Regions from separate parts of the Proteiniborus sp. genome, predicted to be linked through region 1. Evidence: predicted binding sites of a transcription regulator. Region 1 holds the regulator's gene; the other holds the start of a gene.
What was found. The regulator Rex, encoded in region 1, represses fermentation and respiration genes when NADH is low (regulators of the CRP and FNR family bind a similar motif). The targets are predictions, from matches to a motif close to ATTGTTAANNNNTTAACAAT.
Positions count from the first base shown of each region.

Region 1 (15,978 bases):
TTGTCCACATAAAAATATTTAAAAAAACAGCTTACTTGTGGATAATGTGGAAATATTACTATGATGGACATATAATATTGTATAAAAATGTGGATAACATTGTGGATTATGTGAATAATATGTGGATTAAATGGGGAGAATAAAATTTTTGTTTTAAAAATTAGAATAATATGGAACCAAATCTATTATTTTACCGTTGACATAATTCGATAAGATAAATCAAAAAAATAAATAAAACATCATTTTAATCAGACTTGATTAAAATAGGGTTAAATGCTTTACCTCTATTTTAATCAAGTCTTTGAAGTTATTTTTTAATATTAATTCTATCTATAAATCTATTCTATATATTTGCTTCCTCAGTCAGCATAACCCATTTATCATAGAGCTCTTCAAGTTCGTCCTTAAGCTTTAAAATTTCTTGGTGAATTTTCTGACTTTTTTCGTGATCAGAATATACACTTGGATCGCACATTTCAATTTCTAATTCATGAATTTTATTTTCATGTTCAGATATATTCTTTTCTATGTTTTTTATCATTTCTTTCTGTTTTTTTTCAAACAGCTTTTTATCTTTTTCTTTTTTTCTTTCAGCCTTAATCTGTGTTCTAGTTTTTTCAATAGCATCATCTTCATCATCATATATAGGTGTATTCTTTTTCTCTAGGTAATATGAGTAATTGCCTAGATACTCGCTAATACCTTTACTAGATAAATCAAGTATTTTATTTGCAACCTTATTTAAGAAATATCTGTCGTGTGAAATGACTAAAAGAGTACCATCATAGTTTAAAAGTGCATCTTCTAATACCTCTTTAGAGTCTATATCAAGATGGTTAGTAGGCTCATCCATAAGAAGCAGGTTTGCTTTTGACATCATAAGTTTTATTAAAGCTACTCTGCTTTTTTCGCCACCGCTTAATTCAGATATTTCTTTAAATATATCATCACCAAAGAATAAAAACTGAGCAAGGAGAGATCTAATTTGGTAATGATCTAAAGATGGATTTTCATCCCAAATTTCATCTACAATAGTTTTTTCTTCGCTGAGACTAGATTGCTCTTGGTCAAAATATCCTATATTTACATGATGGCCCAAATCTATTGTACCTTCATTAATAGGCACCTTACCTAATATCATTTTAAAAAGAGTAGTCTTTCCTACACCATTAGGTCCTATAAGCCCAACTTTTTCTCCTCTATAAATTTTGAAGTTTACATCATTAAATAGATGAAAGTTATCGAAGGCTTTACTTAAGTTTTCTACATATATTACATCGTTTCCACTTTTAATCTTTGGTTCAAATATAATTTTTGATTTTTTACTTTCATTAATAGGAGCATCGATTTTTTTCATTTTATCAAGCATTTTTTGCCTGCTTTGAGCTTGTCTTATATATCTTTGACCACCATAAGACATAAATCTTCTAATGATTTCTTCTTGTCTTGAAATCTCTTTTTGCTGCTCTTCATATTTTTTCCCCAAAAGCTCTAACTCATCTTTTCTTTTCTTCATAAAATCAGTGTAATTTCCGTTATATATTTTTAATAGAGACTTTTCTAGATAGAATATTTTAGAAACGGTATTATCAAGAAAATACCTATCGTGAGAAATAATTATTGCTGCACCCTTATATTCATTAATATATTTTTCAAGCCAATCTATAGCTTGTATATCAAGATGGTTAGTAGGCTCGTCTAAAAGTAAAATATCGGGCTTGCTTAATAATAGCTTTGCTAGCATAACCCTTGCTTTTTGACCACCGCTTAAATTGGATACAGGCATATAAAGTTGTTCTTCACTAAAACCTAATCCTTTTAGAGTGCCTTTGATTTCACTTTTAAAGCCATATCCATTCTTATTTTGAAATTCTTCTGTAAGATAGGCGTACTCATCCATTAAAGAATCTAGTAGTTTGGATTCCTGCTTTTGTCCTTCTATACTAATATTATGTTCAAGTTGTCTTAACTTTTTTTCCATATCCATTAAAGGCATGAATACATCCATAACTTCATCAAAAATAGATTTATTACTTTCTATTTGAGTGCTTTGTTCTAGATAGCCTATTTTACAATCCTTTGATACATACATTTCTCCAGAATCCATTGAGATTCTTCCAGATAAAATATTAAATAATGTGGACTTGCCAGCACCATTTAGTCCAACAAGGCCAACCTTTTCATTATCATTTAGCGAAAAAGTGACTTTATCCAGTATTGTATCTACTACATAGCTTTTAGATATATTGCTACATGATAAAACTATCACTTTGAATCCTCCTTATTTCTTATCAATAATATAATTTTAACAAAAAACGTTTAGAAAAGAAACAATAGGGTAATATTTTTAAAAGACAAAGAGATAATAAATATGATATAATGTGCTCGTTATGACTTTATCATTAAATTGACAGAAATTTAACCTAATGGTATAATATTTAAAATATCTTATAAGTGTGAAAATCAGAATAAGAGTAGGTGGAATAATAATATGGAAAAAGTAAATCGAATTTCGATGGCGGTCATAAGAAGACTACCTAAATACTACAGATATTTAGGTGAACTATTAGATAAAGACATCAATAGAATATCATCTCAAGAATTGAGCAATATTACTGGATTTACAGCTTCTCAAATAAGACAGGACTTAAATAATTTTGGAGGCTTTGGTCAGCAAGGGTATGGTTATAATGTTGAGGAATTACACAAACAGCTTGGCAAGATTTTAGGCTTAGAGAGAACCTATAAGGCTGTTTTAGTAGGGGCAGGTAATCTTGGGCAAGCAGTGGCAAACTATAAAGGATTCGAAGATGCTGGATTTAAACTTTTAGCCTTGTTTGATAAAAACCCTAAGCTAATAGGATTAAAAATAAGAGATATTGAAATATTTGATGTTGATCATATGGAGAATTTTATTAATGATAATGGGGTAGAGATAGGTATTATAACTACTCCAAAGGAACAAGCACAAGGAGTAGCAGATAAGTTTATTAAGAGCAATATCAAGGGTATATGGAATTTTGCTCCTACTGATTTGAAAGTTCCTGAAAACGTTGTAGTTGAAAATGTTCATCTAAATGAAAGTTTATTTATATTATCATATATGTTTAAAGAAAAAAATAGAAAATAAATAGGTTTTTAAAATATAGGAAATTAAGTGGACGGGGTTAGTACTTTAAAATAAAGCACTAACCCCGTTAAATTATGCATAAATGGTAAACCTGAGTGTAGCAAGTGGAGGAGCAATAAGTTTTAACTCCTTTTTTATTTGAATCAAAAATAGCATATTGCTTTATTAATATTTCCTATATTAGATATTAAAACTATAGAAAATATTAATTGGTTTTTTTATGTCGAATTCGTTAGAATTTTAAAATGAGAGTAAATTCCGTAGGAGCGATGATATGATTAAAATTAAAAATCTAAGTAAAAGCTATGGGAAATTAAAGGTATTAAAAAATATAGATTTAGAAGTGAAGAAAGGTGAAGTGGTGGCTATTATTGGACCGTCTGGAACTGGGAAATCCACTTTATTAAGATGTATTAATTATCTTGAAGAGCCTGAAGCTGGTGAGATTGAAATTGATGATATAAAAGTTGATATAAAAAACATTACTAAAAAAGAAATATATGCTTTGAGAAGGAAAACTTCAATGGTGTTCCAAACATATAATCTATTTAAAAATAAAACTGCATTAGAGAATGTTATGGAACCTTTAACTATTGTGAAAAAGATAGATAAAAAGGTTGCGAAGGAAAAGGCGTTAGAAATATTAAAGTCTGTAGGCTTATTTGATAAAAGTGACTATTATCCATCTAAGTTATCAGGAGGACAACAGCAAAGAGTAGGTATAGCCAGAGCTATGGCTGTAGGACCACAGGTAATGCTTTTTGATGAACCCACTTCTGCATTGGATCCAGAACTTGTAGGAGAAGTATTAGATGTTATTAAAGGATTAGCAGAAGCTCATACTACTATGATTATAGTTACACATGAAATGAGTTTTGCAAAAAACGTAGCTGACAGGATAATTTTTATGGATGATGGAATAATTGCAGAGGAAGGTTCACCAGAGCAGATATTTAGCAATCCTAAAAATCCAAGAACTAGTCAATTTTTAAGACAAGTAGTAAGAGAAGTATAGGTATAAAACTTAGCTACAAGTATTTATGAGGTGAATTTATGTATGATAATAAGAAAAATTCTGCTTACAATATAGTTTGCAAGAAGGGTACATGCGGAATTTGTAATTGTTTTTGTGGGATTCAATTATTAGTAAAGGACAATAAAATCATTGAGGCTAAAGGAGACAAGGAACATCCTTTAACTAAAGGTTTTATTTGTCCAAAGGGTAGGGCGATTCCTGAGATAGTACATTCTGAAGAGAGGCTTAGAAAGCCTTTGAAAAAAAATGGTCAAGGTGCTTTTGAAGAAATAAGCTGGGAGGAAGCATTAGATATTATAGTTGAAAAGCTAAGAAATGTTAAGAAAGAGTTTGGACCAGAAGCACTGGCCTTACATACAGGACAAGCTGGTGTATTTATGCAGTTTACAAGTTATGCTGAAAGGTTTTGCCAAGTTTATGGAACGCCGAACTTTTCAACAGCTGGAAGTCATTGTAATACATCAAAGGAGTTGGCAAATATTGTAACTGTTGGGTCGTTACCTGTTCCTGATTATGGGAATAGTAAATGTATTCTTTTGTGGGGCTATAATCCTCAATACTCAGCTCCAGCTCAGATGATGTACATAAATAAAGGTTTACAAAATGGAGCAAAACTCATAGTTATAGATCCAAAGCAAACAAAATTAGCGAAAAAGGCAGATATTCATTTGAGAATAAGACCAGGAACAGATGGTGCATTAGCTCTTGGATTTATCCATTTGATTATTAAAAATAAACTATATGATGATAAGTTTGTTAAAAAATGGACAATTGGTTTTGATGAATTAATAGAGCTGGCTAAGGACTATTCACCAGAAAGGACATCTAAAATCACAGGGATTTCCTCAGAAGACATTATAGAAGCATGTAAAATATTTGTTCAAAATAAACCGGCTAATATTTCACCTGGAATATCTTTAGAACTTCAAAGTAATGGCTTTCAAACTGCTAGAGCTATTTCAATATTACAAGTTATAACAGGAAACATAGATATAATTGGCGGTGCAAGACTAAATAAAACTATACCTCTCTCTCCCATAGTAATGGATCGAAAGGTTCATACTGGTAAGCCACCTATAGGTGGGGATAAGTTTCCACTATTTTATAAAATAAATGGTAGAGCTCAAGCTAATATATTTAGTGACGCTATACTTGATGGGAATCCGTATCCTTTAAAAGCTATGATTGTTATAGGTAGCAATCCAATATTAACTTGGCCAAATACAAATAAGTTAAGAAAGGCATTAGAAAAAATTGATTTTTTAGTAGTAATGGATATCTTTATGACGGAAACAGCAAAATTAGCAGATTTAATTATTCCAGGTGTTAATTATTTAGAGAGATATGAAATTTGGAATGGAGCTATACGTTTTGGTGAAGAGCTTATGGGATTATCACCTAAAATAATAGATACTACAGATGGCATGTCTGAATGGAAATTCATAAGTGAAATAGCTAAAGGGCTAGGATATATCAAGGAATTTCCTTGGTCTACAGAAGAAGAGGCACTAGATTATCGTCTTGAGGCTCTTGGTTTAACATTTGAAGAAATTGAAAAAATGAGCAATGGATATGAATATGGAGTATATAAAGAAAAAAGATATGAGCTAGAAGGATTTAAAACTCCTTCGAAAAAAGCAGAGATATATTCAAAGACTTTAGAAGAATTAGGAATTGAGCCTTTACCAAAATACTATGAACCAGCAGAGAGCCCTAAAAATACTAAGGCATTAGCTAAAAAATATCCGTTAATATTATCAACGGGAGCAAGAAATTTAGAGTATTACCATTCTAGGTTTAGGAATATAGAATCTTTAAGGAATTTCAAAAAAGCTTTTGAACCATTATTAGAAATCAATCCTAAAACAGCATATGAAGAGGATATTGAAGAAGGAGATACTGTAATTGTTGAAAGCTTGAGAGGAAGTATAGAATTAGCTGCGAGGCTCACAGAAGATTTGCCTCAGGGAACTATTTATATTCCTCATGGTTGGGATGAGGCTAATGCCAATGAACTAACTGATAATAAAGAATTAGATCCTATAACTGGATTTCCACCAGATAGAACATTGCTAGCTAGAATAACAAAGGTTAATAAATAAGATTAAGTTTTTACTTAATATAAATAAAAAAATAGATGGAGGAATGAACATGTATAAAAACAAGAAAAAATTAATATGTTTTTTAGTTCTAGTTTTAACAATCTCAGTTTTTGCAGTAGGATGTGGTGAAAAAACAGAGCCTGCAGATTCAAGCAAGGGAACTATAGTTGTGGGAGCTTCTGGTGAATTTTATCCTTTAAATTTCATGAAAAATGATGAACTTCAAGGATTTGAAATTGATGTATGGAATGAAATTGCTAGCAGAACAGGTTATAAAGTAGAATATAAAACTGCAAAATTTGCAGGGCTTTTTGGTATGTTAGATGCAGGTCAAATTGATACGATTTGTCATCAAATAGCTATAAATGCAGAAAGAGAAGAAAAATATTCATTTACAGAGTCATATTTAAATGCAAATTATCAATTGGTTACAAAAAAGGATAGTGGATTAAATAAGTTAGAAGATTTTAAAGGTAAAAAGATTGGTGTAGTAGCTGGCGGATTAGGAGATAAAATGCTGCAAAAAGTTAATGAGGAGAACAATCTTAACATAAATATACAAGGTTATGAAGGCACTGCAGCCATGGATGCAGATCTTGAAATGGGAAGATTAGATGCTAGATTAGGACCTGCTATTCAAACTAGGGCTACTATTAAAGAGCAGAATTTAGATTTTATTGTAACTGATGTAGTTATTTTTACTGAAACAGCTGCTTTTCCATTCAAAAAAGGTGAAGAAAGTGAAGCTATAATAAATGATGTCAATGAAGCTTTAGAATCTATGAAGGAAGATGGCACTTTATCAAAGTTATCTATGAAATGGTTTGAAGTAGATGCTACAAAATAGTATTAGGATGGTGTAGCATGATGCTTAATTTTGATACTGAATTTTTTATTAGTTTATTTCCAATAATTCTTAAATATGTGAAAGTTACTTTGAAGCTTTCTATAGTATCTTTGATTTGTGCACTCCTATTAGCTACAATAATTGCCTTAGTAATATATTTTAAAGTGAAAATTTTATCGCCATTTTTAAAAATTTGGGTTTCAATTTTCAGAGGAACTCCTTTAGTAACTCAATTATTTTTTATATATTTTGGGCTTGCACAGGTTATACCATTTTTAAAAAATATGAATGGGTTAACAGCTGCTATATTAGGTTTAAGCTTAAATGCATCAGCCCATATGTCAGAGACATTAAGGGGAGCTATATCATCTGTTGATAAAGGGCAAATAGAAGCTTGCTTATCTATAGGAATGACTAATCTTAGGGCTATGACTAGAGTAGTTCTTCCTCAAGCTATGAGAGTTGCTATACCAGCTTTGTCAAATAGTTTTGTAGATATTATAAAAGGCTCAGCTATGGCTTTTACTATAGGTGTTACTGAATTAATGGGAGCAGCCCAGATGGAAGGGGCATCAAACTACAAATTTTTTGAAACATTTACAGCTGTGATGCTTGCTTATTGGATTATAACTTCTATATTTGGACAACTTCAAAAGATACTAGAGAAGAAGTTAAATAGCTCTTATAGTTGAAAATATTCATCTAAATGAAAGTTTAATTATATTATCATATATGTTTAAAGAAAAAATAGATAGCAAACAGGTTTAGGGACAAAAGTGTCTGAATAACGGACACACAATGTCTGAATAATGTACAAAAATAGACTGTTTTTACAATAGTCTATTTTTTTATGTAATTTTAGGAGCAATTAACGTTATAGAATTAACAAATAAATTTCTAAAAAATATAACCATTATCACATTATGATAATAGTCGATAAATAAAACTTCTAGTTTGAAAAAAGTAATGATTTATTAATAAAGCTAGTAATTTCAATGATTATAATGTTTAAGCATAGTTTAATATTTACAAAAAATGATTTACATCTCAAATAATGTTAAGGAAATTTAAGATAATTGATTCACAAGGATAATGGAAATTTAATATCTATTAAAGTATAATAAAATTAGTGGCAAGACTTTTGCAATATAGTAGGAAAGTGCGTTATAAAATTATCAAATTTTTATATTATAGAATAATGAGGAGGGAAAGAAATGAATTTTAGCTTTACTAATGAACAAGAAATGATAAGAAAAGTTATGAGGGAGTTTGCTGAAAAGGAAATAAAGCCAATTGCAGCAGAAATTGACGAGACGGAAAGATTTCCTAGAGAAAGCGTAGAAAAGATGGCAAGATATAATATGCTTGGTATACCTGTACCAGAACAGTATGGTGGGGCAGGAGGAGATGACATAGCTTATGTTATAGCCATAGAAGAGCTTTCTAGAGTTTGTGGTACTACTGGAGTAATATGTTCTGCTCATACTTCTCTTGGCTGCTGGCCTATATTAAAGTATGGAACTGAAGAGCAAAAGCAGAAATACTTAATTCCTTTAGCTAAAGGTGAATACTTAGGCGCTTTTGGACTTACAGAACCAAATGCAGGTACAGATGCAGCAGGGCAACAAACAGTTGCAGTTCCTGATGGAGAAGATTATGTGTTAAATGGAACTAAAATATTTATTACTAATGGTGGACAGGCAGATGTTTATATAATTTTTGCTATGACAGATAAATCAAAAGGTACAAGGGGTATAAGTGCTTTCATTGTGGAAAAGGATTTCCCAGGGTTTAAGATTGGTAAAAAAGAAAATAAAATGGGTATTAGAGCATCTTCAACAACAGAGCTTATATTTGAAAACTGCAGGGTTCCAAAAGAAAATCTGCTAGGAGAGATTGGGAAAGGCTTTAAAATAGCTATGACTACCCTTGATGGTGGTAGAATTGGTATAGCTGCTCAGGCATTAGGAATAGCTCAAGGAGCATTAGATGAGGCTATTAAATTTGTAAAAGAAAGGCAACAATTTGGAAGGTCAATAGGACAATTCCAAGGAATTCAATGGATGATTGCAGATATGGTTACAAGAGTAGAGGCTGCAAGATTTATGGTGTATAATGCAGCTTATAGAAAATCAGCAGGCTTAGATTATAATAATGCAGCTGCTATGGCCAAGCTATTCGCAGCAGAGATAGCAATGGAAGTAACTACTAAAGCAGTGCAGCTACATGGAGGCTATGGATATACTAGGGATTATCCAGTTGAGAGAATGATGAGAGATGCTAAGATAACTGAAATATATGAAGGAACTTCTCAAGTTCAAAAAATGGTAATATCAGCAAATGCATTAAGATAGAAAAGGAGTGAAAATGCTATGAGAATAATTGTTTGTGTTAAGCAAGTTCCTGATACTAATGAAGTCAGAATAGATCCAGTAAAAGGCACCCTTATTCGTGAAGGTGTTCCAAGTATTATAAATCCAGATGATAAAAATGCTTTAGAGGAAGCTTTGAAGATAAAGGATACACATGATGATGTAGAAGTAATGGTTCTTTCAATGGGACCTCCTCAAGCTAAGGAAGCGTTAAAGGAAGCTATTGCTATGGGAGCAGATAAGGCTATACTATTAAGCGATAGAGCTTTTGCAGGGGCTGATACATGGGCTACCTCTACTACAATAGCTGCTGCCATAAGAAAAATAGGAAACTACGACATTATATTCTGTGGTAGACAAGCAATAGATGGAGACACAGCACAAGTAGGACCACAAATAGGTGAACACCTTGGATTGTCTCAAATTACTTATGTAGAAAAACTTGAAATCAATGGGAAAGAAGTTACGGCTCATAGATCATTAGAAGACGGATATTATGTGGTAAAAGCAGAGATGCCAGTTCTACTTACTGCAATAAAAGAGCTTAATGAACCTAGATATCCTTCTGTTAAGGGCATATACAAGGCATATAGAAATGAAGAATTGGTCAAAGTTTGGACAGTCGATGATATAGATGTTGATAGAGAGCAAATAGGACTAAAAGGTTCACCTACTCAGGTTAAGAAATCATTTACACCTGCATCAAGCAAAACAGGTGGAGAGATGCTGACAGGTAGTCCAAGTGAAATTGCAAGACAGTTTGTAGTTAGGCTGAAAGAAAGACAAATCATATAATTTCTTATGTTGAGGTGATAAAAATGGCTGTTAAGGTAATAGAAGATAAATGCAGGGGCTGTTCTTTATGTATAAAAGCTTGTCCTTTTGACGCAATAGAAATGAAAGAAAAAAAAGCTGTTATAAAAGATAATTGTACATCATGTGGTGCTTGTGTAGAAGTATGCCCTTTTGAAGCTATAATAAAAGAAGAAGAAGAAAAAGTAATAACAGAGGATATATCAAAGTACAAAGGTGTATGGGTATTCGCAGAGCAAAGAGAAGGGAAATTATTAAATGTTGCAGTTGAGCTTTTAGGAGAAGGTAGGAAAATAGCAGATAAGCTAGGAGTGGAGCTAACAGCAGTTCTACTTGGGAACAAGGTAGATGATATTGCAGAAAAGCTAGTAAAATATGGTGCAGATGTGGTATTATATGCCGAAAGTGAATTGCTAGAAACATATACAACAGATGGATATACAAAGGTTATTACAGAACTAATTAAAGAAAGAAAACCAGAGATTATTTTGATAGGGGCTACTAATATAGGTAGAGACTTAGGACCTAGACTTTCAGCAAGGGTACATACAGGTCTTACTGCAGACTGTACAAGACTAGAAATTGATGAAGAAGATAATAAGCTACTTATGACAAGACCTGCCTTTGGTGGCAATTTAATGGCTACTATAGTATGTCCTGATCACAGACCTCAAATGTCTACAGTTAGACCAGGAGTAATGGAAAGAGCAAAAAATGACGAAAATAGAAAAGGTAAGGTTGAGCTAGTAGATATTAAATTAACTGAAGATGATATAAAGGCTAAAGTTGAAAACATAGTTAAATCAGGCAAAGCAGAAGTTCCACTAGAAGAAGCAAAGATAATAGTATCAGGTGGAAGAGGATTAGGAACTCAAGAAGGCTTTGAGTTAGTTGAAAAACTTGCTAAAAAGTTAGGAGGAGTTGTAGGAGCCTCTAGAGCTACTGTTGATGCAGGTTGGATTGAGCATTCTCATCAAGTTGGGCAAACAGGTAAAACTGTAAGACCTAAGCTTTATATAGCTTGTGGAATATCAGGAGCTATCCAACACTTAGCAGGTATGCAAGATGCAGAATGCATAATCGCTATAAATAAAAATCCAGATGCTCCAATATTTAAAATAGCTGATTATAGCATAGTTGGAGATGTGACTGAAATAATACCAGCAATGCTTGAGGCGTTAGATAATGTAGATGATATAGTGTCTGCTGTTAAGGCTATGGCGGCTAACGCTTAGGGTTAAGAGAGAATCGTGAATGTTTTGCAACTTCAGTAGCAAGACACTCACGATTTTTTTATAACGAATACGAAAGCAACAATTTCCTTCTCTTATTTTACCCTTGTTTTATTGATTTTTATAAAAGCTAAAATGTCCTAAGCAAATATACCTATAATATGATAAAATGTTCTTATGTAATTTTATATAATAGGAGTGATAACATATGAAAAAACTAATAAGCAAGTTAAAAAGTGTAGAAGGTGGCAGAGTATTAGATGTAGCTACAAGGGATGGAGCTTTCATAGTAAAGCTTAAAGAAGGGCTCAAAAACTATGAGGAAATAATAGGAATAGATAATAACGAAGAAATAATTAATAAGAACAATGAAAATAATACTGAATTAAATATAAAGTATTTATTTATGGATGCTACAGACATGGACTTTGAAGACAACTCATTTGATATAGTTTGTATGTCAAATACTCTTCATCATTTACCAGATAAAAATAAGGTACTTAATGAAATGAAAAGAGTTTTAAAGCCAGGTGGAATCTTTATAATAAATGAATTACTTGATGAAAATCAATCACCTGCACAGATGACACATGTGAAATTACATGAATTAGAAGGAGTAATGAATTCTTTATTAGGAACTTATCATAGTAAAACCCTTAAAAAGCAAGAAACGATAGACTTAATCAAGGACTTAGGAGTAAACATAGAGGAAATCTTTGAAGACTATGAAACAGACAGAGAAATACAAAAAGGATTAGCAAATAGAGTCCTTAATTTATCAAAAAAAGTAGCTAAGTTAAAAGACTATTCTCAATATGAGGAAATTGTTAAATTAGCAGAAGATATAAAGAAAAACTTTGATAGTTTCGGTGTAGAAAGAAGTACACAGTTGGTTATTATGGGTAGAATATAGAGGATTATATTTACTCAAATATCTGGAGGAATTTTATGAAAATAGTAGCCTTAATAGGTCATAGTGGTACAGGGAAAAGCTATAAAGCAATTACCGTGGCTAAGGAAAAAGATATTGAATATATTATAGATGATGGTCTTTTAATAAGAGGAAATAAGATAGTTGCGGGGAAATCTGCCAAAAGGGAAACTACGACAGTTAGTGCTATTAGAAGAGCAATCTTTATGGACAGTACTCATAGATTAGAAGTAAAGAATGCAATAGCAAAGTATAATCCTTCTAAAATACTCATATTAGGCACTTCAGATAAAATGATAGACAAGATTACAAGCTCTCTAAGGCTATCAGAAGCAAGCGAAAGAATTTATATTGAGGATATTTCAACAGAGGAAGAAATAGATACAGCTAAGAAATTTAGAAAAAAAGAAGGTAAGCATGTTATTCCTGTTCCTACCTTTGAAGTAAAAAAGGACTTTTCTGGATACTTTATTGATAGTCTAAAAATATGGAGGAAGAAAGAAAATCATAAGGAACAAGTATTTGAAAAAACAGTAGTTAGGCCTACCTTTAGCTATCATGGTAAATATACAATTTCAGATGGTGTCATAAAGGATTTACTAAGACATGCTGCAAGTAAAGTCATTGGAATTTCTAGGGCTTATGGAGTACAAATAAAAAGTCTGGAGCAAGGAATTATTATTAGAATAAATGTTGAGATTATGTATGGAAATCCAATCATACCATTGATTACTTTAATGCAAGAGCAGATAATCTATGAAGTTGAGAATATGACTTCTCTAAATATTTTAGCAGTTGATGTAGTTGTGAAAAAAATGATACTACCTAAAAAAGAAATCAACTTTTTTCTTCAAATTTGAAGAAAAAAGTTGATTAATATTTTTTATAGCTTAAATGTATTTACAAGAGAATTTAATTCTTCAACAACATTTTCTAAATCTATAGCCATTTGAGCAATACTTTCTATTGTAGCAGTTTGTTCTTCAGTAGTAGCAGATACCTCCTCTGTAGAAGCAGCTGATTCCTGAGATATTGCTGCAATACTCTCTATAGAAGAAACTACACTATCCTTAGTTACATTAACCAAACTTACTTTTTCTAAAAGAGTATTTATTTGCTGAATAGATTTTTCTATAGAATCATAAATTAATTCAAAGGTTTTACCGTTTTCGTCCATTGCAACATTTGATTCTTGGAAAATTTCATTGAACAGATCTACATTTGTTTTAGTCTTAGTCATACTATTTTTTATATCTGAAATAATGTTTTCAATATCATTTGAATAATGTGCTGATTGTTCGGCTAATTTTCTAATTTCTTCTGCAACTACAGCGAATCCTTTACCATTTTCTCCTGCTCGAGCTGCTTCAATAGAAGCATTCAATGCAAGTAAGTTTGTCTGTTCAGATATAGATTGAATTGTGCTTACTATGCTATGAATAGAATTAGATTGCTCTGATAAATTGTGCATATTATTAGACACTTCAACAGCAAGCTGAGCATTTAATCTAAACTTTTCCTGAAGGACTTTTATTTTTTCTAAGCCTTCAATGCTTTGTTTTCCCATTTCATCGGAAAAATCCTTCAATCTTGATGAGCTTTCTTCTATACTATTGATTTCTCTAGCAAGGACTAATAACTGCTCCGTACCTTCCTGAGTCTGTTTAGCTTGTTCAGTTGCTCCTGCTGCCATTTCCTCTATTGCCTTCGCTACTTCCTGAAGTGAAATAGAACTTTCATCAGTTGTAGTGACTAAACCTTTCGAATAAAGACCTAACTGACTAGAATTAGTAGAAATTCTATTAACTATTTCTCTTAGGGCAGTTCTCATCTGAGCTATTGATTTTGCCATTACTCCTATTTCATTTTGATGAAGATATAGATTGTTGTTTTTATCATCATCTTGTTCTTCTAGATTAAATTCAGAAGTTCTATTAATAAGTTTTGTTAAGCTAGATATAGGAGATGAAATCTTTTTACCAGATAAAAAGGCTCCAATAACCGATATGATTATTCCTATAACAATGATTCCAGAAAGAAGAACTATTAGTGAATACATATCTTTATATACTTCAACTATTGGGGCGATAATTATTAAAGTATATCCATTGATAGTCCTAGCGTAACCTAATAATTTTTCTTCTCCTCCAAAAAATGTTCGTAAAACATTTGAACCACTTTGCTCAATATCTTCTACAATATACTTATACTGACCATTATTAATAGTACCTATGTTGTCATTTACAGTAAGAGTTGGATGAACTAAGTAATCATATTCTTCATTTAAGAGAAAAGCATATCCAGTATCAAAAACTTTGATTTTATTTACTAGATTTTTAAAATCCTCAAATGAAATTCTCAAGCCAACAACACCTATTACTTCACCGTTGGAGATTATAGGAGATGAAAATGTTACGACTTCAGAATTAGTTCTTTCATCTATATATGGATGAGACCATATACTTTTCTTTTTATCAACTACATCATGAAACCATAAATTACTATCTTTTTTTTGAATAAAATCTACTTCTTCAACATCTGTTATTTTATTAAAATCACCTGTTCCACTAATTCTCTTGAAATCTACATGCTTTAAATTATCTGTCAAATCAGGTCTAAAATAAATAAATACTCCGTCTATGGTTTCATCAGTTTTTGCTACATTCTCTACTAAAGGTTCTAGGTCATTTAAAAAGTGTTCTGTAGCTTCTGGTTCATTTAATATAGAGATAATATTTTCAGTATTGGATACTGTTGAAGCAATGATATTTATTGAGTTTTCGAAATGTTTAATACTTTGGTTTAGTTCATTTACATTGGTAGTGGCAGTTAATAGAATATTTTCTTTTGCCTTTTCCATAATTACCTTACTACTTACAAATATACTTACTGCGCCAGTAATCACTGCTAATAATACAGTGTAGACTAATATAGATGTGATTATTTTAGTCTTAATAGTTTTGCTTTTAGTACTGTTAAATTTGATTTTTTTCATATGTACTGCCTCCCATAATAAATTTAGTGTTTTATGGAAGAATAATTTAATTAGTTAGGAAGATTTTCAAATAGTATTGTACTATATAGTATCTTTAATTGAAATAGTTAAAAGGTTCTAAATAATATAAGTAATATGAAAAGATGTATATAATACGTCAACAATATACAAAATTCACTGATTATTAGAATTTTTGAGTTGTGAAAAAATGATAAAAAATTAATACTTGTTTACTTTAAGACGAATTATATGTTATAATTCATTTGTAACAATAAGGAAGTAAGGAAAACGTATACATCAGATGTCTATTCATAATCCAAGATTTTTTATGGTCTCATTTGTCATTTTTATTTAACATTTTGATTCCTTATTACGAATATTTAATATAACGAATCAACTATGTTAAAATTTTAAAAATTAACCTTAAAGGGAGGAACAAAAATGGCAGAAAAAACTTTAAATCCTTTTGAAATTGTTCAACAACAGATAAGGTCTGCTTGTGACAAACTAGGTGCAGAAG
Region 1 is NZ_JAWRHZ010000041.1:369-16,346, forward strand. Features, by position in the region: gene abc-f (ribosomal protection-like ABC-F family protein) at 344-2,269, opposite strand; gene ABV008_RS08035 (redox-sensing transcriptional repressor Rex) at 2,492-3,130, shown strand; gene ABV008_RS08040 (amino acid ABC transporter ATP-binding protein) at 3,405-4,145, shown strand; gene ABV008_RS08045 (molybdopterin-containing oxidoreductase family protein) at 4,184-6,268, shown strand; gene ABV008_RS08050 (transporter substrate-binding domain-containing protein) at 6,318-7,115, shown strand; gene ABV008_RS08055 (amino acid ABC transporter permease) at 7,133-7,807, shown strand; gene ABV008_RS08060 (acyl-CoA dehydrogenase) at 8,330-9,469, shown strand; gene ABV008_RS08065 (electron transfer flavoprotein subunit beta/FixA family protein) at 9,488-10,282, shown strand; gene ABV008_RS08070 (FAD-binding protein) at 10,306-11,535, shown strand; gene ABV008_RS08075 (class I SAM-dependent methyltransferase) at 11,741-12,445, shown strand; gene ABV008_RS08080 (Asp23/Gls24 family envelope stress response protein) at 12,481-13,323, shown strand; gene ABV008_RS08085 (methyl-accepting chemotaxis protein) at 13,347-15,458, opposite strand; gene ABV008_RS08090 (Glu/Leu/Phe/Val family dehydrogenase) at 15,900-15,978, shown strand, end outside.

Region 2 (15,978 bases), on a different contig from region 1:
TATGCTGTTCAACTTATCTACTTATGTTACATATTCTATTGTTAGTAAGGCTTTATTAGGAGAGATAATTATTAAGCTTCCAGTCTGGGCAATATTTTTATTAATGCAATTGGCTTTCTTAATATATGATTATTCTTTTAGCCTGGGTATATTCTTTTACAGAAGTAGAATTAGACCTAAAATTAGATGAAACAACTATTATTAAAGGAGGTAGCAATGAATTTGAAAAAACTTATTAGCATCATGGCAATACTTATTACAATTATTTTATTCAATACAGGTTGCTCAAGTCCAGAGATATTAGGAGGTAACCATGAATTAGATGACTCAAATGATAAAAATCTGATGGTACACTTTTTAGATGTTGGTCAGGCAGATAGCATACTTATCCAGCTACCAAATGGTTCAACAGCACTTATAGATGGAGGTAATAGAGCAGACTCTCAATTGGTAGTAGACTATATTAAGAGACTTAAAATACAGAAGATTGATTATCTTATAGCAACACATCCTCATGAAGACCATATTGGAGGACTACCAGATGTGATTAAAAGTTTTGACATATTAAATGTATATATGCCTAAAAAGTCAGCTACTACAAAGATTTTTGAAGAGCTTGTCACCGAAATAAAGCACAAAGGAATAAAAGCTACGGAAGGGAAAGGTGGCATTGATATCCTTAATGAAGATGGAATAAAGTTTAGTATTATTGCTCCAAATTCTTCTGACTACATTGAAACAAATGATTACTCAATAGTTACAAAATTACAGTATAAAGATACATCATTTATATTCACAGGTGATGCAGAAAAACCATCTGAAGACGAAATGATTAAAAAGGGATATAACTTATCAGCAAATGTATTAAAAGTAGGACATCATGGAGGAAGAACCTCTACATCAGAAGTGTTTTTAGATGAAGTAAACCCAAAATATGCTGTTATTTCAGTAGAAAAAGGCAATGATTATGGACATCCACATAAAGAAACTATAGAAAGACTAGAGAAAAAGGGAATTAATATATTAAGGACTGACGAAATGGGCACAATTGTACTAGTTTCAGATGGAACTAATACAAGCATAAAAGGAATAGATAGCACTAAAATCAGTAAAGAAGAAGATACTAAAGAAAACATGATAAAATATATTGGAAACAAAAATACTAAAGTATATCACTCAACAGATTGTAATAGTTTACCTAATAAGGAAAATCAAGTTATTTTTGAATCAACTGAAGATGCAGAAGAAGAAGGCTATAAGCCTCATAGTACCTGCATAAATAAATAGAGGTGAAAAACTTGAAAGGTATAATAGATAGAATTGAAGAGAATTTTGTAATATTAGAGTTAGAGGATGGGACAATGAAAGTTATTCCCAAAGAAATATTACCTTTAGAAGCAAAGGAAGGTTCTGTTCTTATAATTGATGAGGAGAATATAAATATTGATGAAAAGGATACAGAAGAAAAAAAGAAAAAAGCAGATAGGCTTTTAGAAGATTTATTTAAGTAGTCACTCAGATGAGTGACTTTTATTATTTTATCAATGATTTCAATGATTCTTTAAGAAATTGTCAAAAAGAATATATATACATTATGCAAAAAATATGCAGGTATAATATGAAAAGAGATTAGGTTAATAGACCAAAAGAAAACGTTATCAAAACATGTATATAACCTTTATATAATTATATTTATACTAAAAATAGTAGACTTAGGAAGATCAAAATAAAAAATAGAAAAAAATGTGTTGCAAATATATACAAAAACATGTATTATTATAAAATCGATACAAAATAAGGAGGAGTCGAAATGACAAAAAAAATTAAAAATATTATTGTTTTGACTTTAGTTTTAGCAATAATAGCAATTATATTTACAGGATGTAGTAAGGAAACAGGTAGCGTAAAAGATGAAGGGATTAAAACTAGCTTAGACAAAATTAAAGATTCAGGAAAGATTGTGCTAGGCACAAGTCCAGATTATCCACCTTATGAGTTTCATAAAGAGATAAATGGAAAAGATAACATAGTAGGCTTCGATATAGCAATAGCTGAAGAAATTGCAAAAGATTTAGGCGTGAAACTGGAAATAAAGAGCATGGAGTTTGGCGGTTTATTAGCAGACTTGAAGACTAGCAAAGTCGATTTTGTATTAGCAGGAATGACTCCTGATGCGGAAAGAGCAAAAGAAGTAGACTTTTCTAATATATATTATAATGCTGAGCATGGACTTGTTATAAACAAAAAAGATATTGACAAATATAAAGAGATAGCTGATTTGAAAGGAAAAAATATAGGTGTTCAGAAGGGTGCAATACAAGAAGATATTGCTAAAGAACAGATAGAATCCCCACAGATTAAAGCACTTGGGAAAGTATCTAATTTAATGCTTGAGTTAAGTACAGGAAAAATTGATGCAGTTGTAGTAGAGCAACCTGTAGCACAGGCGTATGTAAAGAATAATGATGCTTTACATGCCACTGACATTGTATTTAAAGACGAAGATGGTGGTTCAGCTGTAGCAGTTAGAAAAGAAAATGAAGAACTTTTAGAAGCCATTAACAAAACTATAGAGAGACTTATGAAAGAAAACAAGATAGAAGAGTTTGTAATTAACGCAAATGAAATGATGGACAATGAATAAGTAAAGGACTAAAAATCAAGTATAGCTTTAGCCTTTAACTAGGAGGTAGAAATTTGTTAGACTTTAGCTTTTTAAGCAAATATTATATGTTTTTTCTAGTAGGTGCTAAAAACACTGTTATAATAGCTGCTTTCTCAGTATTATTTGGAGTGGTGTTAGGAACACTATTAGCATTGATGAAGCAATCTAAAATTAGGATATTAAAGAGTCTTTCATCAGCTTATATTGAATTTGTTAGAGGAACTCCGCTATTAGTGCAGTTATTTATAATATATTATGGTTTACCAATAAATCTTTCCGCAATATTAGCAGGAATTGTGGCGTTATCCTTAAATAGTGGAGCATACGTAGCTGAAATAATTAGAGCTGGAATAGAGGCTGTAGACAAAGGACAAATGGAAGCAGCAAGATCACTTGGTATGAATCACATCGAATCGATGAGATATGTTATTATGCCCCAAGCATTAAAAAACATATTACCTGTATTAGGTAATGAATTTATTACTATTATAAAGGAATCTTCTATAGTTTCCGTAATTGGAATTCCTGAGATAATGTATAATGCAGAAACTGTAAGAGGGAATACTTTCAAGCCTTTTGAACCTCTTTTGGTTGCAGCAGTAATTTATTTTGTTCTGACATATTCATTATCTAAGTTAGTTAGACGCTTTGAAAGGAGGCTAAAAACAAGTGATTAAGGTTAAAAATTTATGCAAAAAATTTGGAGACTTAGAAGTCCTAAATAACATAACAACAAATATAGAAAAAGGAGAAGTCCTAGTTATTATAGGTCCTAGTGGTTCAGGGAAAAGTACTTTTTTAAGATGTCTTAATTTACTTGAAGAGCCTACATCTGGAGAAATAATTTTTGAAGGGAAATCTATTACAAGTAAAAATAATGATATTAATTTGCAGAGACAAAAGATGGGAATGGTGTTTCAGCAGTTTAACTTATTCCCTCATTTAACAGTATTAGATAACATAACTATTGCTCCAGTTAAGGTAAAAGGTGTGTCAAAAGAAGAAGCTGAAAATATTGCAATGAAACTTCTCAAAAGAATAGGATTAGAAGATAAATCTTATACTTATCCTCAAAAACTTTCTGGAGGACAAAAACAAAGAATAGCTATAGCAAGAGCTTTAGCTATGTCTCCAGATGTATTGCTATTTGATGAGCCAACTTCTGCATTAGACCCGGAAATGGTGGGAGAAGTCTTAGATGTTATGAAAAGCTTAGCTAAAGAAGGAATGACAATGGTAGTGGTAACTCATGAAATGGGTTTTGCTAAAGAAGTGGCTGACAGGGTATTCTTCATGGATAATGGCTCTATAGTCGAAGAAGGCACAGCTGAGGAAATATTTAAAACACCTAAAAATCAAAGAACAAAGGATTTTCTTGCAAAACTTTTACTATAGAGCGAGAAACACATCAAAAAGATGTTAAATAATTGTCAAAGGATTGTTAAGTAAATTTAATCTGAAATGTGATTTTAAGCTATTGCTCATTAGACGAAGAATTAGTTATAATGTAAAGTGACTGAATATAATGTCTAAGGGAGTGGTATAATGCAGAACATTATTGTTAACAAAGAAAGGAAGAGGATTCCTTACTTAGATACCCTTGCTTTCCTTGTATTATTATTAACATTCTTTGGTTATATAGGCATTAAAATGGGAATAAGCAATATGTTTTCAACTATTATGGCAACGGCTTATCAGCTCCTTGTAGACACTGTGCTGTATATAATGGCAATCGCAGTATTAGCAGGAGCCTTTGGCAAGCTAGCTACAGAATTTGGAGTAGTTAAGATATTAAATAAGGTATTTTCACCTCTTATGAGACCTTTATATAATCTTCCAGGAGTTGCTTCTCTTGGGATATTAACCACTTATCTTTCGGATAACCCTGCTATTATATCACTAGCAAGAGACGATGAATATATAAGCTATTTTGAAGAGTATGAAACCCCTTGTCTTTGCAATCTTGGAACAGCTTTTGGAATGGGACTAATTGTTACTACATTTATGATAGGATTAGGTTATTTTAAAGAAGCGATTATAGGGAACCTAGGTGCAATAATAGGAAGCATAGTAAGCGTTAGGATTATGGCATATAGGACTCGAAAAGCCATGGGGGTCAATAAGACTATTATTAATAAGAACAAAGCAAATAAAGATTTGTCAGATACATTAATAGAAAAATCTGAAGGTAGTTTTTTTGAGAGATTCCTTACCGCTTTTCTAGAAGGTGGAAAGCTTGGTGTTGATATTGGACTTAGTATAATTCCTGGAGTACTTGTAATATGCACTATAATAATGATACTTACCTTCGGCCCATTAGACCCTTCTGTAGGGTATCAAGGGAAAGCCTTTGAAGGTGTGGAATTATTACCTAGAATTGGACGATTAATTGCTCCAGTTTCAAAAATATTATTTGGTTTTGAAAGACCTGAGGCAATAGCTTTTCCAATAACTGCCCTTGGAGCAGTAGGAGCTTCACTAAGCTTGATTCCAAATTTCTTGAAAAATGGAATTATTGGACCGAATGAAATTGCAGTATTTACTGCAATGGGCATGTGTTGGAGTGGTTTTTTAAGTACACATGTTGCTATGCTTGATGCACTGGGACATAGGAAACTAATTTCAAAGGCTATAGGAAGCCATGTTGTTGGTGGAATTGTAGCTGGAATATCAGCTCATTATATAGTACTGTTATTAGAAATTTTGATTTAGTGTTATTAAGTAATGAAAATGAATTAATAAAAATATTGACAACTCAATATAATAAGCTTATAATGATTTAAAGTGTTAAATAAGATATTTTAAAGACTATGATTAGAAGAGTAGGATTAAAGTAATTGTCAAAGAGAGTCGGCGAAGGTGAGAGCCCGATACAATTCTTTATTTGAAGAACATCTATGAGTCTCTAACCGAAATCTTAACTGAGAGTAGGCTTAGACGGAGCCATACCGTTACACATTGGACAGTATCGAAATATTTCTGTACTGATAAAGTGAGCTATTATACTAGTTAAATTTGGTGGTACCGCGGAAGCATATGCCTTTCGTCCTTATTAGGATGAAAGGCATTTTTGTTTTTGATTTTAAGTAATAAATATATATGAAAGGAAGAGAAACCTATGATAAAAGGATTAAAAGTGCCTAATGGCTATAAATCAAGCTTAGATGTCATTGACACAGAAATAGCAATAAAAAAACTAAAAGATTATTTTGAAGGCGAGCTTGCTAAAGAGCTAAATTTAATTAGGGTATCTGCACCACTATTTATTAAACCACAGACAGGGCTTAATGACAACTTAAGTGGTACAGAGAAGCCAGTTTCGTTTGGAATGAAATGCGATGGAGATGCAAAATTAGAAATTGTACATTCATTAGCAAAATGGAAAAGAATGGCTCTCGATAAATATGGATTTGAACCTGGAAAAGGTTTATATACAGATATGAATGCTATTAGACCAGAAGAAGATTTAGACAATATTCATTCTTTATATGTGGACCAATGGGATTGGGAATTAGTTATTGAAAAACATGAAAGAACAGAGAATTATTTAAAAAATATAGTAGGTAGAATATATAATGTTTTCTTAAAAGTAGAAAAATATATTACAGGAATTTACCCACAATTAGAAAAGATTTTACCTGAAAATATTACATTCATTAGTACTCAAGAGCTTGAAGATATGTATCCTTATCTTACGCCTAAGGAAAGAGAGTATGCTATTGCGAAAGAAAAAAAGGCAGTTTTTCTAATGAAGATTGGCGATGTGTTGAATTCAGGAATAAAACATGATGGTAGAGCCCCGGATTATGATGACTGGCAATTAAACGGCGATATTATTTTTTGGAATCCTGTATTAGAACAAGAAATCGAATTGTCATCAATGGGTATTAGGGTTGATAGAGAAGCTTTATTAGAACAACTAAAGAAATCCAATTGTGAAGAAAGGCTGAAATTAGAATACCATCAACTGCTTTTAAATGAAAAATTACCTTATACAATAGGAGGAGGCATAGGACAATCAAGAATATGCATGTTTTTTCTTCAAAAAGCTCATATTGGTGAAGTACAGGCATCTGCATGGCCAGATGATATGATAATAAATTGTAATATTGCAAATATATTTTTATTATAAGAACACAATAAACTCATCTTTATGTACATTTTATTTTTTTCATGCTATTATAATATGTAAGATTATTTATTAATTTTAAGGAGATGCTTATGGAAACTAATAAAATGAATAAGCTTTTCTTGATTTTGGGAATAGGAATAGGACTTTTAGTATCTAGCATGCTAAATATCGCTTATCCTAAAACAAAGTATATTTCTTATACTGAAACACAAATAATTGAAAAAGCTAGAGAATTAGGAATGGTTTCTTTAAAGGAATCTATTATAGAAAAAGAAGAAAAAAATCTAGAAACTTCAAATAAAACTAGTAATGATTCTGATTTTGTGGAGGATAAGCGTACTATTGAGTTTATTATTAATAAAGGTGATAACAGTGAAGAAATAGTCGATAAACTATTTAAAGAAGGAATAATAGAAGATAAGGAAGAATTCACTAAAAAAGTAATAGATAATGATATACAAAAGAAATTTAAATATGGTGTATATGAACTAGAAACTAAAATGGAATATGATTTTTTAATTGAAGTTCTAACGGGTAAAAATTTCTAGTTTAATCCTAGTCCAATGTTTTTAATATTGGAGGAATAAAAATGCTTTGTTTTACAGGTGAGGTTTTTGAACAAATTGATAAATATATTGGATGTAAATATACTGTGACTGAGATAGGTCATCATAAACTAGGCAGGCATTTAGTGTTTCTAATAGAAGACGAAAAAAACAGAAGTTTTATTCTTAAAATATACGGAAAGGCATTTAGGTTTTGTAACGAGTTAATTGGACTTAAACTTTTATCAGATAAAATAAAATGTCCCAAAATAATAGAAAGTGGAGAGGCTTTTACTGAGTTAGAGTGGATGCTCATGAGTAAGATTGATGGAGTTATACTTGAAAATGTGTGGAATGAGATTTCAAGTGAAAATAAGATTCGCATTATGCAAGAAATGGGTAGAATTTTAGGTAAAATACACAGTCTTTACGAATACGATTACTATGGAATTTGGGAAAAATGTGGAACTTCTATACTTAATCATCATATTTACTTAGAGTATAGGAAAGATAGTGATAGAGCAATAATGAGAAATATACGAAAACAAGACATACCTTTTAAAGAGTTGTTAAATAGTTCATATGAAAAACTTACTCAGTACTATGAGAATCTGAAATCTATATGTTCTCCAAGATTATGTCATCACGATTACTCAGCGAGAAATGTATTAGTCAAAAAGGTAAATAATATTTGGAGAGTATCCGGAATAATAGATTTTGAGCATTGCTATCCTGATGATTCTGATATAGACTTTACAGACTTATATCATACTGTATTTTTAGATGAGCCATGGTTAAAAAAGAGTTTTTTTGAAGGCTATAGTGAATATATGAATATTCAAGAAAAAAGCATAGAACAAAAGATGAATTATTATCTACTAAATAAAGGACTTTTTATTTGTAGTTGGGCATACTATGCAGCGCCAGAATACTATTTACAAGGGATAGAACTATTAAAAAAATTAGATAAAAAATTATGAAAAAGTGGGGTTATTCTCCCACTTTTTTTATAAGTAGTTTAATAAAAACAGCTTATATTGATAAGTTTTCTTTAAAAGCCTATTATCAAAAATAGAAAAATGATTACTACAATCATAAAAAACCAGTTTGTAAAATAATCATTATCTTTATTAGAAACTTTTTCTTCTATGCTTTCAACAAATTCAATTTCATGGACATTTTCATATTTATGTTCTTGATCATTATTTATTATTCTTCTCATAGTATCGCCTCCATTAATATATTCACTATATAATATGAAATTAAAAAAATAGTGTGCGCAATACAAAATACTAATGGCTGTTTAGAATATTTTGAAGAGAAATAATTCATACTATTAATGAATTTAAGCTTTAAAATGATAAGATAAAAAGGAGCGATATTATGCAAAATGGTGTTAATTTTGAAGACATAAAAAGAAGATTTCAAAGCGCAGATTTAAATGAAAAAATAGAGATATATACTACAACACAAGGTCTTTCGGTTGAGCAGTTCAAGGAACTACTTAGAATGTTCCCAATTCAGCATTTAGATAAATTAGAAAGAGCAATGTCATAAAAAACCCGATATTCGGGTTTTTTTTGTTAAGAAAAAAGCATATAATGATATTATGGTATTGTAATAATATTTATATTATAATATATTTTTAGGTAATCAAATTATTCTGATATATGTAGAAATAAAGGGGTGAAGTTTGTGGAAAACCTCATTATAGATTTTGCACAAAGAATTGTAAATGACAATATTATATTTTCTTATCTGTTTTTCTTTGGTTCTCAGAGCCTTCAAATACTGTTTCCTCCTTATCCTGGAGATATGGTATTGATAATAGAAGGTTATTTATCAGAAGTTGCTCATTTAAATATATATCTAGTTGTTGCCAATGCAGTGGCCTCCACATCCCTTTCTTCAATATTTTTGTATAACATAGGCAGAAGAAAACAGGAGAGAATTTTGCACTCTAAAATTATTACTTTTTTATTTGCCACTGAAAAGATTAACAAGTTAAATAGACTCTTTAGTAAATTAGGAGCTCTTGTGATAATCATGAGCAAGTTTATACCTGGAATTTTTTCATTAGCAGTACTATCTGCTGGAGTATTTAAGGTAAGAAAAAGATTTGCATACCTATCTATAGTAGTCATATCTTTTTTGCATAATTCTATTCTCATATTATTAGGTAAAGTAGTTGGAGAAAATTGGTCTATTATTTTTAGAAAAATGAATGTATACAATAGATATATAATTGTTGTAGCTATAGTAGTTTTAATTATATATTTAATAATGCTTCAATTGAAAAAAAGATTACTTGACTAAAATGGGGGATATAAATGAAAAAAGCTATATTTTTTATTTTAATTCTATCGATATCATTACCATTTGTATTATTATTGACTGATGTTGAGATTGCAACTTTTAAATTAGACTTTTATGAAGAAAAATATGAAGAATATAATATTCCAGAGGTAACTGGTATAGAGATGAAAAATCTATTGAAAGTGACAAGAGAAATGCTAGACTACCTAAAAGGGAAAAGAGTAGATTTAATCATCATTACTGAAGTTAACGGGAAAGACGAACAAGTATTTGAAGAAAGAGAATTACTACATATGATAGATGTAAAAGGTTTATTTTCACAAGGATATATCATAAGAAATATTATGTTAATCTTATCAATGATTTCATTAGGCTGGTTAGTTTTTTTTCAGAGAAAAGCAATTTACAAAACTTTAATTATTTCATCACTATGGCCAATGATACTAATGATTATTCTAGGCATGTTAATGTATATAGATTTTAACAAATACTTTAATTATTTTCACCATATTTTTTTTGCAAATGATTTATGGCTCCTAGATCCGAACACCGACATACTTATTCAAATGCTCCCTTTAGAATTTTTTAGCAGCATGGCTTATAAAATTTTATTTCTTTTTGCAGTAGAATTATTATTTATCCTGATAATCGGTATTCTGTTGAAAAGAAAAGCTTCTGTTATTAAAGAATAAAAGTCTTTTTATCTATATTGTTGTTATTATTGTTATTATTCTTCTAGAATTGGAGATAATCCAAATAAAAGGAGGATAATAATATGAAAGCAGTAACATTGAAAAATAATCTAAAAAAGAAGTTTGTAAATGCTTTTAATAGTATGAGACTTAGGAGATATTATAACGAAAAATCAAGAAATGGGAAAACATACATAGCAATAATTTTAGATAAGATATTCTTTAGTATATTTGTATTTGTTTCTTTTATTTTCTTTTTTTTCTTCATCAGTGAAAGCTTTTTGTTTTCTATACTAATTTCAGTTCAAGCTTTTCTTTTATATAATCTAGTAGCATATAAGATAAGCAAATCTAGGATGAGAAAAAAGACAGCATTAGTAAATCAGCAGGTATTTTTAAAAAAGACTCTTAGAGATATGCTAAATCAAACACCTCATGATTTTTTGGAATATGTAATCAATATTTTAGAAAATTACGGATTTACTAGTATCGTTAAAGTAGATAAAAAAGATATCGATATAATCGGTACCATATGGGATAAAAAAATCGGAATAAAATGTATACAATATGATAGCGACTATAAAGTAGGGGTAGATATTGTAAGAGACTTTTTTGTTGGATTAAGAAAACTTGAATTATCAGAAGGCGTAATCATTACAACATCATCATTTACTCAAGAGGCTAATAATTTGATAGTAAGGCTAAAAAAATATGTACAAATTCAGCTAATAGATATTGAAGAGTTTATAGAAGTCATGAAAAAAGCAAATTTATATCCTACAGAAACGGAAATAAAAAAATTAATATTAAATGAAATATCTGATAGTAGAATGGATTTTAAGAGCTATAAAGAGATTGTTTTATCAAAGGGGAAGATAATAAAATATATTTTTTTAGGAATAATAATGCTTATATTTGGAAAATTCACACCTTATACTACTTATTATAATGTGGCTGCAATAATAATTTTTTTAATTGCAGTAGTATCAATGATAATATTAATAATTAACATGTTTAAAATAAACGAGGAAAAACAAGAGGATAAGGTTTTGTGAAGTTTTATGTTTACAAAGCAAATGAATTGATGTAATATATAAATGTTAACGACAGAGTAGGTAAAGCACGTTAAGTGTTAAGGGATGGGAAGTTGCCTTTAAACGAAGGATTCACTAGTTCTATGAATCTGCGATACTTTACCGCGTCCGCTGTTACATTAGAGAGCCTAACTTCTCTTTAGTGTGGCAGACTACTGTCACTTTAAAGAGAGGGAGGTGAAAAAGTGAATAATAAAAAATTAATTAATACTAGGTCATTAGTAGGTGCTAGTTTGCTTACGGCAATTAGTATAGTTCTTACTAGAGCTTTTTCATTAATATTACCTTTAGCAGGTCTGCCAGCACTAAGAATTGGATTTGGTGAGATTCCCATTATTATATCGGGAATTATTTATGGACCACTTTGGGGAGGACTTACTGGAGCTATTGCAGATTTAATTGGAGTAATGATTAATCCACAAGGAGCCTTCTTTCCTGGCTTCACTTTAAGTAGCATACTATGGGGTGTTATACCTGGGATATTATATTCACTTGTTAAAAAGAATAAGATTAGAATAAATTTTAACGTCATTAATGGAATAGTGCTTACCCTAATTGCTACAGGTATTGTGTTTGTTCTATTTGATAATAAGGTATTAGCTGTAAAAAATGGGGCATATTATATGTACGACAAACCCATGCCTATATTATATGCCATACTTTATGTTTTACTAGTAGCGGTTTTTATTACGATACCATTTATATTGACAAGAAAAGGAAACACGAAAAATGAAATATATTCTGTAGATAAAATTGCTTTTATGATAACCGTTCCATATGTAATAATATCACTAGGACTAAATACATTATGGTTATCTATGATGTTTGAGAAAGGATTTTTGTTACTTTTACCTGGAAGAATTCTAGCAGGTTTAATAATAATTCCTCTTCATACAACTATAGTTTATACAATATCAAAATCCTTTAAACACATTAAAGTAAGATAACAAATAGGCTACTAGTTTAAGCTAGTAGCTTTAATTGTATGGTTAGGGAGGGCTTTATGAAAAAGATATTAGCTGTTATGGGGAGTCCAAGAAAAAATAAAAATACAGATAAGTTGCTGGACTCAGTACTAGAAGGGCTTAAGACAAATGAGGTAGAGGTGAAAAAGGTCTATTTAAAAGACTTAGATTTTTCACCATGTGTATCATGTGGCCATTGCGAAAAAACTGGTGATTGTTTTATGAATGATGACATGAGGGAAATATATAATGATTTTAATAGCAGCGATATTATTATTATAGCTTCGCCATTATATTTTAATACAGTCAGTAGTCTTACTAAGATGATGATTGATAGATGCCAAGTATATTGGTCAAGTAAATATGTTCTTAAGAATCCTTCAATTGACGTGAATAAAAAGAGAGTTGGAATGTTTATTTGCGTAGGAGGAGCTCCTAAAAGAGAGGGACATTTTGATGCGTGTATCCCAGTAATGGACTTGTTTTTCAAAGCAATAAATACAGAATATAGAGATAATATATTTGCTTCTCATACAGATGAAATACCAGTTTGGGAAAGAAAAGAGCTTATGAAGCTAGCATTTAAAAAAGGAAAAGAGCTAATATATTATTTGGATTAATATTTGATTTTTATTGCTAAAAGAATTATAATTTACCTAATGAAAGATTTGAAATATGTTAAATATATCAAATAAGTCAAATAAGTCAATATTATATAATTACAGGAGGAATGTTTAATGAAAAGTATGCTTCCAATAGCATTATCAAATCGACATGTTCATCTATCAAAGGAACATATCCAAATTCTTTTTGGAGAGGATTATGAACTTAATAAAATGAAGGATTTATCACAGCCTGGTCAATATGCTTGTGAAGAGAAAATTGATGTAGTTGGACCTAAAAATACATTAAAGGGTGTTAGAATATTAGGACCTGCAAGAAAAAAATCTCAGGTAGAAATCTCTTTAACTGATGGTTTTACCCTAGGCGTAGTACCACCTGTAAGAGATTCTGGTGATTTAGAAGGAAGCCCAGGCGCTAAGCTAATTGGACCTAAAGGAGAAGTTGAAATTACTGAAGGAGTAATAGCTGCAGCAAGACACATTCATATGCATACTTCAGATGCTGAACAATATGGAGTAAAGGACAAAGACAGAGTAAAGGTAAGAGTAAATGGAGAAAGAGGTTTAGTCTTCGAAAATGTATTAGTGAGGGTACATAAAGATTATGCATTAGAGATGCATGTTGACGTAGATGAAGGAAATGCAGCAGCAGTAAAAAATGGTTATATGGTAGAGATAATAAAATAATGGAGGTAAACACATGAATAACGTCGCCTCAATGATTGATCATACATTATTAAAACCTGACACAACTCAAGAGATGATAAAAAAGGTTTGTGACGAAGCAAAAGACAACAATTTTGCATCTGTTTGTGTCAATCCGTATTATGTAAAATTTGTAAAAAATCAATTAGAAAGCACTAATGTAAAAGTTACATCAGTAATAGGTTTTCCATTAGGAAGCACTCCAAAGGAAGTGAAGGCTTTTGAAGCTAATAAAGCCATAGAAGATGGTGCAGATGAGTTAGATATGGTTATAAACATAGGAGCATTAAAAAATAAAGAATACGACGTAGTTAGAGAAGATATAAAGGCAGTGGTAGATACAGCTAAAAAAACGGCTTTAGTAAAGGTAATTATTGAAGCTTGCTTATTAACAGACGAAGAAAAAGAGATAGCATGTAATTTAGCTGTAGAGGCCGGTGCAGATTATGTTAAAACGTCTACTGGTTTTAGTACTGGTGGAGCTACTGTAGAAGATATCAAGCTAATGAGAAAGACAGTAGGCCCTAATATTGGAGTCAAGGCATCAGGTGGAATAAGAGATTCAAAAAAGGCTAAAGAAATGATAGATGCAGGGGCTACAAGGATAGGTGCAAGTTCTTCTGTGGAAATAGTTAAGGGATTAAAAGCAACAGACAATAGTTATTAAGGGATAGAGTAGCAGGTATACATTTGTACTAGCTACTCTATTTTTCGCATATTTTCATTTATATAGATATGGACAATTCTTTAATTCGAAAGTATGACATAAAATACTATATAATGGATTAAACATATTTATTAACAAGGAAGGGTGATTTAATGAAAGTTCAATATCTTGGTCATTCAGCAGTTCTTATTGAAGACAGAGATGTAAAGGCAATAATTGACCCATTTATATCCGAAAATCCAAACTGTCCACTAAAAGTAGACGGCTTAAGAGATATAACTCATATCTTTGTGACTCATGGACATGGAGATCACTTAGGCGATACTATAGAAATAGCAAAAAAATGGAACTCAATCGTAATATGTAATTTTGAAATAGGAAACTACTTATCTAAGTTTGACCTAAACGTTCATACTATGCATATCGGGGGAAGGGTAGAATTTGAATTCGGAAAAGTAAAAATGACTCAAGCTCTACATGGCTCAGGTATATATAATGGAACAGAAATCATTTGTGGAGGGAATCCATGTGGATTTTTAATTGAGATTAATGGCAAGAAAGTATACCATGCTGGAGATACTGGACTTACAATAGATATGTCTTTACTAAAGGACGAGGAAATAGATACTGCATTTATACCTATAGGTGGTAATTACACTATGGATATAGATGATGCAGTAAAGGCTGTGAAATTTATAAGACCAAAAGCTGTTGTACCTATTCATTATAATACTTTTCCAGTGATAAAGGCAGACCCACTTGAATTCAAGAAAAAAGTTAAAGAGACAAAGGTTAAGGTACTATCTTTTGGAGAAAGTATGGATTTGTAGGAAGAATTGCTAATAAAGATTGTAAAGATTTATCTTTTTGAAAGAAGGTATTTATAATGAAAGTCTTTTTAAAGAACATTTATTTAACAATGTTTACAATAATAATGATTTTAAGTTTTTCTACTATATCTTTTGCAGAAGAATCATTAAGTATACCAAAATGGCAAATCGAATCTCAACTACTAGAAAATGGTGATTTATCAATAACAGAAGACATAACCTTTAGATTCAATGATAAGTTTAACGGAGTATTTAGAGAAATTTTATTAGAAAAGACATCGGGGATTCAAGACATTAATGTAGCAGAGGTAACAGAGGGTAGTGAATCTCAATATAAAAGAGTTAATGATGCAAAAAAAGGAGATAGTGGGGTTTTTGTCGTAATACAAGATGCTGATGTAGATAAAGTGCAAATATTTTCACCATCAAGAGATGAGCAGAAGACCTTTAGAATAAGTTATACAGTAAAAAATGTAGCTATAAGATACAATGATATTGGAGAACTGTATTATAAATTTTTAGGTAGTGAAAATGAGACTCCTATAGACAGTTTTACTGTAGAAGTAAGACTTCCTCAAAATGATGTAAATGATGAAGTCAAAATTTTTGCTCATGGTCCTTTAAATGGTAATATAACAAGAAAAACTAATAACATTGTGTATATGCAAGTAAAGGATGTTCCCAAAGGTACATTTATTGAAGGAAGAGTTCTTTTCCCAAAAGACTTTATTCTTAACTCAAATA
Region 2 is NZ_JAWRHZ010000022.1:47,987-63,964, forward strand. Features, by position in the region: gene ABV008_RS03555 (hypothetical protein) at 1-190, shown strand, start outside; gene ABV008_RS03560 (ComEC/Rec2 family competence protein) at 217-1,287, shown strand; gene ABV008_RS03565 (DUF3006 domain-containing protein) at 1,299-1,511, shown strand; gene ABV008_RS03570 (ABC transporter substrate-binding protein) at 1,811-2,644, shown strand; gene ABV008_RS03575 (amino acid ABC transporter permease) at 2,731-3,342, shown strand; gene ABV008_RS03580 (amino acid ABC transporter ATP-binding protein) at 3,335-4,060, shown strand; gene ABV008_RS03585 (CD0519/CD1768 family membrane protein) at 4,211-5,377, shown strand; T-box leader at 5,467-5,719, shown strand; gene asnA (aspartate--ammonia ligase) at 5,784-6,797, shown strand; gene ABV008_RS03595 (hypothetical protein) at 6,887-7,345, shown strand; gene ABV008_RS03600 (aminoglycoside phosphotransferase family protein) at 7,387-8,322, shown strand; gene ABV008_RS03605 (hypothetical protein) at 8,394-8,564, opposite strand; gene ABV008_RS03610 (hypothetical protein) at 8,726-8,899, shown strand; gene ABV008_RS03615 (DedA family protein) at 9,038-9,658, shown strand; gene ABV008_RS03620 (TIGR01906 family membrane protein) at 9,673-10,350, shown strand; gene ABV008_RS03625 (restriction endonuclease) at 10,434-11,405, shown strand; THF riboswitch at 11,456-11,560, shown strand; gene ABV008_RS03630 (folate family ECF transporter S component) at 11,630-12,391, shown strand; gene ABV008_RS03635 (flavodoxin family protein) at 12,448-13,029, shown strand; gene pduL (phosphate propanoyltransferase) at 13,147-13,719, shown strand; gene deoC (deoxyribose-phosphate aldolase) at 13,733-14,404, shown strand; gene ABV008_RS03650 (metal-dependent hydrolase) at 14,557-15,234, shown strand; gene ABV008_RS03655 (DUF2207 domain-containing protein) at 15,291-15,978, shown strand, end outside.
Region 2: ABV008_RS03585 (CD0519/CD1768 family membrane protein) is a predicted target of Rex. The motif match lies at 4,081-4,100, and genes of this name have one in related genera.